DNA from 3 places in the Neobacillus sp. SRL179 genome. Region 1 is predicted to be linked to each of the others. Evidence: riboswitches for the same ligand, from Rfam matches in the RefSeq annotation. Region 1 holds a riboswitch; each other region holds the start of a gene.
What was found. Region 1 has a riboswitch for S-adenosylmethionine ahead of AC4E8C_RS18980 (methionine biosynthesis PLP-dependent protein). Riboswitches for the same ligand answer to the same signal wherever they lie in the genome.
Positions count from the first base shown of each region.

Region 2: it holds a riboswitch for S-adenosylmethionine, as region 1 does, so the genes downstream of both, AC4E8C_RS03265 (5-methyltetrahydropteroyltriglutamate--homocysteine S-methyltransferase) here and AC4E8C_RS18980 (methionine biosynthesis PLP-dependent protein) in region 1, are expected to answer to the same signal.
Region 3: it holds a riboswitch for S-adenosylmethionine, as region 1 does, so the genes downstream of both, AC4E8C_RS03385 (methionine ABC transporter ATP-binding protein) here and AC4E8C_RS18980 (methionine biosynthesis PLP-dependent protein) in region 1, are expected to answer to the same signal.

Region 1 covers NZ_OZ481792.1:3,814,705-3,817,985, reverse strand. The annotation lists gene metC (cystathionine beta-lyase) at 1-886, opposite strand, end outside; gene AC4E8C_RS18980 (methionine biosynthesis PLP-dependent protein) at 886-1,998, opposite strand; SAM riboswitch class I at 2,139-2,249, opposite strand; gene AC4E8C_RS18975 (lactonase family protein) at 2,354-3,281, opposite strand, start outside.
Region 2 covers NZ_OZ481792.1:660,954-664,234, forward strand. The annotation lists gene AC4E8C_RS03255 (MFS transporter) at 1-29, opposite strand, end outside; gene AC4E8C_RS03260 (DNA alkylation repair protein) at 305-1,012, shown strand; gene AC4E8C_RS03265 (5-methyltetrahydropteroyltriglutamate--homocysteine S-methyltransferase) at 1,070-2,173, opposite strand; SAM riboswitch class I at 2,270-2,377, opposite strand; gene trpB (tryptophan synthase subunit beta) at 2,575-3,281, shown strand, end outside.
Region 3 covers NZ_OZ481792.1:686,836-690,116, reverse strand. The annotation lists gene AC4E8C_RS03390 (helix-turn-helix domain-containing protein) at 1-749, shown strand, start outside; SAM riboswitch class I at 911-1,011, shown strand; gene AC4E8C_RS03385 (methionine ABC transporter ATP-binding protein) at 1,148-2,179, shown strand; gene AC4E8C_RS03380 (methionine ABC transporter permease) at 2,169-2,819, shown strand; gene AC4E8C_RS03375 (MetQ/NlpA family ABC transporter substrate-binding protein) at 2,837-3,281, shown strand, end outside.

The sequences.
Region 1 (3,281 bases):
CTGCTTGTTCTTTCTGAATTTGATATTGCGGGTGGCTTTCCAGCCCTGGGTAATGAACCTTTTCTACAAGGGGATGTGCATCTAAAAATTCTGCTATTTTTATCGCTGATTTTTGTGATTGCTCCAGGCGAACACTCAGCGTCTTGATTCCCCTTAATACAAGCCAGGCATCTTGAACACCCAAGATAGCTCCAAAGCTATTTTGTAGGAATCCTAATCGTTTAGCCAACTCTTCATCTTTAACAACGGCAAGTCCGGCTACGACATCACTATGGCCAGCCAAAAATTTTGTTGCGCTATGAAGGACAACATCTGCCCCCAGTGCCAACGGCTTTTGGTGGTAGGGAGTAAGGAATGTATTATCAACAAATGTTAATGCACCGATCTCTATCGCAATTTCGCTAATCGCTCTAATATCTGTTACTTTCATTAAAGGATTTGACGGTGTTTCCACATAAAATGCTTTAGTATTTGGCTGAATCGCTGCTTTTACTTCCTCTAAATTGGTCATATCGACAAAGGTATGTTCAATCCCAAGTCTCGAAAGAACTTGAGTGACCATTCGGAATGTACCGCCATACACATCCTCGGTAATCACAATATGGTCACCAGAGGATAGAAGCAGGAAGGCTGTGGAAATGGCTGCCATCCCTGATGCAAAGGCAAACCCTTTAATTCCACCCTCAAGCTCTGCAATCACATCTTCAAGTGCTTCCCGGGTTGGATTTAAACTACGGCCATAATCATACTTTCCGAACTGATCGAAATCAGCTTGATGAAATGTAGATGCATGCTGAATTGGTACACTAACAGCCCCAGTAATAGGATCAATCTTGTGCTTATTATGAAGAAGCCTGGTTTCAAAACTATATTTTTCGTATGCCATTATGCAATCACTCCTTCTTTAATTCTGGCAAAAGCCTGTTGTAAATCTTCAATAATATCTTGTGCATCTTCAATTCCCACGGAGAATCGCAATAAACGGTTATCAACGCCTGCTTGAGTACGAATTTCTTCAGGAATATCTGCATGTGTCTGAGTAGCCGGATAGGTAATAAAGCTTTCTGTTCCGCCTAAACTTTCTGCAAAACAAATCAGCTGTAAACCTTGTAAGAATGGATTTACCCATGTTTCGTCTTGAACCCTAAAGGAAACCATTCCGCCTTTTCCTGGGTAAAGCACATCTGCAACGGCGTCATGTTGAGTAAGGAATTCGACAATATCCTTTGCATTTTTTTCATGTCTTTCCATTCGAAGCGACAAAGTTTTCATCCCGCGCATTAATAACCAAGAATCAAAAGGACTTAGAACTGCACCGGCACCGTTATGATGGAAGGCCAATGCTTCACAAAGTTCCTTTCCTGTTGCAGCCACAAGTCCAGCGAGGACATCATTATGACCTCCTAAATATTTCGTTCCGCTATGAATGACAATATCCGCCCCAAGTGCAATTGGCTTTTGTAGTAGTGGTGTATAAAATGTGTTATCTACTATTAACAATAGGCTATGTTTTTTAGCAATCTCAGAAACCGCTGCAATATCTGATTCCTGCATCAACGGATTGGTTGGTGTCTCTAAGAAAATAGCCTTAGTATCTGGCGTTATTTTCTTTTCAATTTCTTCTGGACAACAGGTATTGACATATTGAGTTTTCAAGCCCCATTTTTTATAGCCTTTTTCTAAGAGACGGTATGTACCACCGTATAAATCATCACTTACAATCCATTCGTCTCCAGATTCAAATAATGCAAGAATAAGCTGGATGGCTGCCATCCCTGAGCTACAAGCAAAACCTTGATCTGCACCCTCTAAATCAGCAATCGTTTTTTCAAGGAGCTGTCGAGTGGGGTTCCCTGTTCGACTATAATCAAAACCTGTTGATTGCCCAATTCCTGCATGCCTGTAGGCTGTTGAAAAATAAACAGGCGGATTAACCGCGCCTGTAGCTGTTTCACTACGGTTTCCTATTTGTGCTAATTTCGTATCAATTTTGTACATGACGGACACTCCTTGTTCAATTAAGTATGGGACTGTATTGTTGTCTAACTTTAGTGCTGTAGGGTACTAAAGCTTTCATATAAAGAAAAAAAGTCTTCTATAAGAAGAAGACTTTTTGTTAACACGACAAAGTATCATTCTTCTTATCTTGCAAACGAAATTTGCAGGACTTAGCACCTTTTCAATGAAAAGAAACATTGAAGGTTGCTGAGGCGTCTCAGGGCCATTCCCTCAACCTCTCTTGATAAGAAATCAATATTTAGATTATTTATAAAATTTACTACAAATTAGCTATTGTGTCAATCTGTTTTTACGACTGATTCAATTTTTATAAAAGGAGAACTTTCTTCGATTCTTAGACATGTAAGAATTTAACACAAACAGGGTAGGGAACAACAATATCTGATTGAATTAAAGTGAGTTTCCCTGTGTTTTCATCCCGCGCATATAAAACAAGATTGCTCGATTCTTGATTGGAAGCAACTACAAATTTTTCAGTTGGGTCAAGTGAAAAATCACGTGGCCAATCACCTTCTGTGGAAGTATGATCAATAAAGGTTAACTCACCTGAGTCTTGATTTACGCTGAAGAGAGCGATGCTGTTGTGACCGCGATTGCCAGCATAAACAAATCTTCCATCAGAAGAAATATGAATCGCACTGCCTTGATTATTTTCTTTAAAATCGTCAGGCAATGTAGAGATATATTGAATTTCTGTAAAATGGCCATTTTCCGGATGGTAAGATAAAACAATTACTTCAGAGCTGAACTCTGTCATGATATAAGCGATTTTGCCATTTGGATGGAAGACAAGATGTCTTGGGCCGCTTCCCGCTTTCAATGGTAAAAGATTTACCTTAGTAAGAGTACCATCCTCTTCCACTGAATAGGTAATTAGAGCATCAATTCCTAATTCACACACGGCAAGATACTTTTCATCAGGTGTCAGATCAGAATAATGAGTGTGAGGCTTTTCCTGCCTTGGGTCTGGGCCGGATCCTTCATGCTCCCTGATGGAGGCATAAGGTAAGACTGAGCCGTCCTCTTGGTTAATAAGATGGGATTGCACAAGACCTTTATGGTAGTTGGCCCCAAACACAAACCGATTGTTGCTGTCCACACTAACATAACAAGGTGGTGCCCCCTCTATTAATTGGCTGTTAATGGCGGTCAGGCTGCCCGATTCCTCAATAGAGAAAGCAGCAATACCTCCAGCATTCCCTTCTTTAATAACTGAATAAAGGTAACGGTTATCTGAACTGATTGATACATATGTTGGATTC
Region 2 (3,281 bases), 1.9 Mb from region 1:
AAATACAATGGTAATTTATTTGATTTCATTCATGTCTCTCTTTCTGCATATATTTCGTAACCAAAAATAATTGTGTATGGATAAAGATTATACAACGGTTTAGGGGGTTAAACAATAAAAAGGTACCTGACACCCGCAGTGTATCATAAACCAGAATTTATTAAAACTGGAAAAATATTTGATATAATTCAAATAGATTCCTTTTTCTGGGGTTAAATAAACATATCATTAAGGGTAATATGAAGTTGTAAAAATAAATATAAAGTTCAAGACAATTTGTTTATAAAGAAGGAAGTGCTAAACGATGGATTTCGAAACGGTTATGCAGGAATTGGAAGCACTCGGAAAAGAACGAATGAAAAAGATTTACCTAAGCAATGGTGCACACGAGCCGCTTTTTGGGGTAGCTACAGGGGCAATGAAGCCACTTGCAAAGAAAATCAAGAAAAATCAGCCTTTAGCTGAGCAGCTTTACGCCACTGGGAACTACGATGCTATGTACTTTGCTGGTGTTATCGCGGATCCAAAGACAATGACAGAGGATGATTTTGAACGTTGGATTGAGGATGCTTATTTTTATATGCTGTCAGATTTTGTGGTGGCCGTAACTCTATCCGAAACCGATATTGCACAAGCGGTGGCTGATAAATGGATTGCAAGCGGGGAAGAACTTAAAATGTCGGCAGGCTGGAGCTGTTACTGCTGGCTTTTGGGTAATCGGCCGGACAGCGAATTTAGTGCAGACAAAATTGCCAGGATGCTAGATCAGGTAGAAAGTACGATTCAAGATTCACCTGAACGTACAAAATCTTCTATGAATAATTTTATTTACACAGTCGGGATTTCCTACGTGCCGCTCCATGAAAAGGCGGTTGAAACCGCAAAGGCAGTAGGTCCAGTCGAAATCAAGCGGGACAACAAGAAAAACAGTATACTGCTTGCTTCAGAAAATATCCAACAAGGAATAGATAAAGGAAGAATTGGTTTTAAACGCAAATATGTCAGGTGTTAGCAAGCATGGGGACGGTTCTTCTACACCATTTGGTGCAGAAGAACCGTCCCCCATGAACTAATTCCAAACATCCTGTGCAATGCTAATCACATGGCGTACTTTGTCCCATTGTTGTTCTTCTGTTAAGAGGTTTCCTTCTTCTGTGGAAGAGAAGCCGCATTGTGGGCTCAAGCAAAGTTGATCCAATGGAAGATATTGATTGGCTTCCTTTATTCTTGCTTTTATTTTTTCTGGATTCTCGAGGTCGCCGAATTTCGATGTAATTAATCCCAAGACAATTCGCAGGTCATTTCGCTTAACATGACGAAGGGGTTCAAAGCCGCCTGAACGTTCATCATCAAACTCTAGGAATAAGCCATCCACATTTAAACCGCCAAAAATGATTTCAGAGGCAAAATCATATCCGCCTGTTGAAGTATAAGTAGATTGGAAGTTTCCTCTGCAAATGTGCATCGTAATAACTAAATCTTCGGGTTTGTTCGCAATCGATTCATTAATCGCTCTAGCCAATGTTTGGGCTAAGTTGGCAGGCTCAAAACCATCCTTTTTTAATTTGTCTCTGCCTGTCTCTGAGAACAACGATGCCCATGAAGTATCATCTAATTGCAAGTAGCGGCAGCCGGCATCATAAAAGGCTTGAATCGCTTTTTGGTAGGCACGAATTAAATCATCTACAAATTCATCTTGATGTTCGTAAACATCACTAATTCCCTGACCACGGACAATTAACATATTAGGACTTGGGATCGTAAATTTCGCGACATGGTCACCGGCAATGCTGTGTAAGAATTTATAATCCTCTATCATTGGATGGTTACCGAAGTCAATTTTTCCTGTTACCTTGACCCCGTGTGCTCTCGTTTCCACTCCGTTAAATTGTAATCCTTTTTCTGTTTGGACAAACTCAACCCCTTCAAGTCCGCCGAGAAAATCAAAATGCCACCAAGCGCGTCTTAATTCTCCATCCGTTACGGCCTGTAAACCGACTTCTTTTTGTTTTTCTACCAGGCGGATTATCTCTTCATCTTCAATCTGACGTAACTGTTCGGCCGTAATTTCACCGTTTTGTTTTTGTAGTCTCGCTTTTTTCAATCGTTCCGGTCTTAAAAAACTTCCCACATGATCAGCTGTAAATGGTGCTTTCACTAATGTTTTAGTCAAGGTAATCCGCTCCTATTCTAGTAATTCATATTGAAAAAAATAAAAACCTCTTCTTAGATAAGAAGAGGTTTGATTATAAATAAAAGGTATACACTCTTCTTATCTTCAAGCTTACACATAAGCTTCTGGAATTAGCACAGTCCACATAATAAGGCTGTTGCTGAGGTATCGCAGGGCCAGTCCCTCCACCTCTCTGGATAAGATTTTGAAATATTAAATTAATGATTATCCTAAAGCTATTTTAAGAGAATGTCAATAAAAAAGTGGAAACGGGGGCAGCCGCACAAAATGACTTGCATAATAGTTTGCTTGAAAAGAACAACGTGTTAAAATATATTTGAAAATTCGGTTATTTTTTTGAGGCTAAACCAAAATATAGTTGAGAAGGAGACGAGAAGAGGATGGAAAGAACGAGTGTAGAGAGCAAAGGGTATTTTGGTGAGTTTGGAGGAAGTTTTGTTCCAGATGACTTGCAGATTGTCATGAACGAATTAGAGGAACAATTTTATCGGTATAAAGACGATCCGAAATTTATTGAGGAGTATAAATACTATTTAAAAGAATATATCGGGAGAGAAAATCCACTTACATTTGCCGAGAATTTAACGAAGCAAATTGGCGGAGCGAAAATTTACTTAAAACGGGAAGATTTAAATCATACAGGAGCCCACAAAATTAATAATGCGCTGGGACAAATCTTGTTAGCAAAACGAATGGGCATCAAGCGGATTATTGCGGAAACAGGAGCTGGGCAACACGGTGTGGCAACGGCAACAGCCTGTGCCATGTTTGGGATGGAATGTGTCATCTATATGGGCAAGTTAGATACCGAACGCCAGGCGCTGAATGTGTTCCGGATGGAATTGCTCGGAGCAAAGGTGATTCCGGTGTCAAAGGGGCAAGGGCGTCTAAAAGATGCAGTTGACGAAGCATTAGGAGACCTAGTCCAAAACTATAATAATACATTTTATCTATTAGGTTCTGCCGTCGGACCACATCCTTATCCAACCATGGTCAAACATTTTCAGGCGATTATAAGTGAAGAGTCCAAACGTCAGGTCCTTGAAAAAGAAGGAAAACTGCCAACTGCAGTGATTGCCTGTACGGG
Region 3 (3,281 bases), 1.9 Mb from region 1:
CCTATCAACAATATCTAAAGACAAAAAATCTCCAACAATTAGAAATACTTGCAGAAGATTTAGGTATTCAACCCCATTCTTTTCACATGACGGCTTTAATCGAGCTTGATGGCATTCCCGATCTGCAATCACTTGAAAACCACGCCATGCTGCTGCTCACACACCTGAAGAAGAAGTTACCTATAAAAAACAGGCTTCTTTTTAACTATAATAACAAAATTACCATTTTTTCCACCTCACTTAACGGAGACAATGAAGGCCACTTTATTGAGATGGTGGAGAGTGCCATTAGTTGGTGGAATCAGCAGTTTCCAGTATCAGCTAGAGCGGGGCTCTGCACAGGACATTATTATCCAGAACAAGCAGAAGAAAATCACGGAAAAGCCGAAAAGGCCCTTCTTCAATTAAAAAAACAAAAGAAAAAGGGCGTCCTGCATTACAGGGATATCGGGATCAGCCGGCTATTTTTGCATCACCACTCAGAAGAAATCACCTCGTTTCTAGAAGAAACGTTTTCTGAAGTTTGGAAGGATCAACATAAATACGGGGAACTTTTTCATACTCTTTTATCGTTTATCCAAAATAATCGTTCTATGACCAATACGGCTATCGACTTACATATTCATGTAAATACACTCTATAACCGGATTAAAAAAATCGAGGAAATTCTTCAATTAGATTTTAATCATTTTGAAGACTATTTAAAGGTGCAAATGGCCGTCTATCTCTATAAATCCTATATTAAATAAGATCAAGCGCGGCCCCAAAAATAGCCCAAAATATATAGTAAGCCATGCATCAGGGGGCAGGTATCAAAAATATTTTTTCAAAAACACTAGACATTTTTACTATAGTGCGATAAATTAATAAACAAGTTAAATTACTTAAAAAAGTGAATAAATTATAAATTTTCTTATCCAGAGAGGTGGAGGGACTGGCCCTTTGAAGCCTCGGCAGCGGAATCATATTGATTCTGTGCCAATTCCAGCAAGTGTACTTGAAAGATAAGAAGAGGATCTCCAGTTATTTAAATTCGCCCTCTTCTTATGTCTGAAGAGGGCTTTTATTATTTGTTGAATAATATTGGTTTTCACTCCCTGCTTGAAGTTTTACATAAAGGGATACTTCCCTCAAAGGAGATTACAGCATGATCGAATTTCAGAATCTTAAAAAGATTTACAAAAGCAACGGCCAACAAGTTGCCGCGTTGAATGGAATTGATTTAAAAATTAATAAAGGGGAGATATTTGGGGTCATTGGATTCAGTGGTGCGGGGAAAAGCTCACTTATCCGCTGTGTAAACTTACTAGAGCGTCCGACTTCAGGTAATGTGATTGTCGATGGTCATGACCTCACATCTCTTTCCGTAAAAGAAGTGCGGAAGATTAAGAAAAACATCGGGATGGTCTTCCAACATTTTAACCTATTAAACTCTAAAACAGTCTTTGCAAACGTGGCAATGCCCCTCGTGCTTGAAAAGCAGCCAAAGGAAATCATCAAAAAACGGGTTCAGGAATTATTAGAATTTGTTGGCTTGGCTGATAAAGCCGACTATTATCCTGACCAGCTTTCCGGAGGACAAAAGCAAAGAATTGGGATTGCTAGGGCACTGGCAACCCAGCCATCTATTCTCCTTTGTGATGAAGCTACATCAGCTCTCGACCCGCAAACCACGAGTTCAATTCTTCAGCTTTTGAAGAAAATTAATCAGGAATACAACATTACGATTCTCCTCATCACGCACGAAATGGCGGTAATCAGAGAAATCTGCGACCGAGTCGCAGTGATTGAAGCGGGAAAAATTATTGAAGAGGGGACAGTATTTGACGTCTTCTCAGCACCAAAGACACAAACAGCCAAGAACTTTGTCAGCACTGTCATGAACGACCAGCTGCCAGATTCAATCCTAAAAGTCATTGAAAAACATGAAGGAATGAACAAGGTTTTTCGTATCAATTTTGTCGGCAATTCTGCCGGCCAGCCGCTGCTTTCCGAGCTTGCGAAGCAATTTGATATCCATATCAATGTTTTGTTTGGCAACATTACCGAACTTCAAGGTACCCCATTTGGAAACTTAATCGTAGAGTTCCAGGGGGATGACAACGAAGTCATTCGGGCACTAACCTATATCAACGAGAAGAACATCAGTGTGAAGGAAGTGATTGCACATGCTAGTTAGTTCAGATCAAATCATTACAGCTTTAATGGAAACCATTCAGATGGTTGCCTTCTCGCTAGTATTTTCCGCCATTCTTGGATTACCGCTTGGAATTTTACTAGTTGTCACGAGGAAGGGCCACATTCTTGAGAATATCCCGTTTTTCACGATCTTAAGTGGGATTATTAATATTTTTCGCTCAGTTCCGTTCATTATTCTATTAGTGGCGATCATTCCGATTACACGCTTTATTGTCCATACGTCCATCGGAACGGCGGCCGCCATTGTACCGCTCGTCTTCTATGCAGGTCCTTACATTGCAAGATTAGTAGAGAATTGCTTGTTAGAAGTTGATCCTGGTGTCATTGAAGCAGCTGAGGCCATGGGTGCAACCCCGTGGCAAATTATTACGAAGTTTCTTGTTCCAGAGGCACTCGGTTCCCTCGTTCTCGCGCTTACCATTGCGACCATCGGGCTAGTCGGTGCCACCGCCATGGCTGGCACAGTCGGTGGCGGCGGAATCGGTGATCTAGCGATTACATATGGTTACCAGCGTTTTGATACGATCACGATGATTATAACCGTAGTCATTCTGATTGTGATTGTTCAAGGATTACAGTCATTAGGCAATATAGCAGCAAAGAAATTAAGACGTAGATAACGTAGGAGGAAAACAACATGAAAAAATTTTTATTCACCATTATTATTGTTGCATTAGCCGTATTGGGGGCTGGATGCTCTAGTCAATCAAAAGATAAAGCAGCTTCTGGTAAAGAGTCCGTAACGGTCAAGCTTGGGATTAGTGGAACGGATACGCGCCAGTGGGATTATGTAGCCAAGAAAGCAAAGAAAGAGGGCATCAATATTGAAATTGTAAAATTCTCTGATTATGTTGCTCCAAACACCGCTCTTGCTGAAGGTGAGCTTGATGCGAATGCATTCCAGACAGTGGCATATTTCGATGTCTTCATTAAAGAACATAAACTCGATCTTGTACCAATTGCCACAACGGTTCTTGCTCCAATGGGGATCTACTCTGACAAATATAAAGATGTAAAGGATATTCCGGATGGTGCCAAAATTGCTGTACCAAATGACGCATCTAACCAAGGCCGTGCATTAC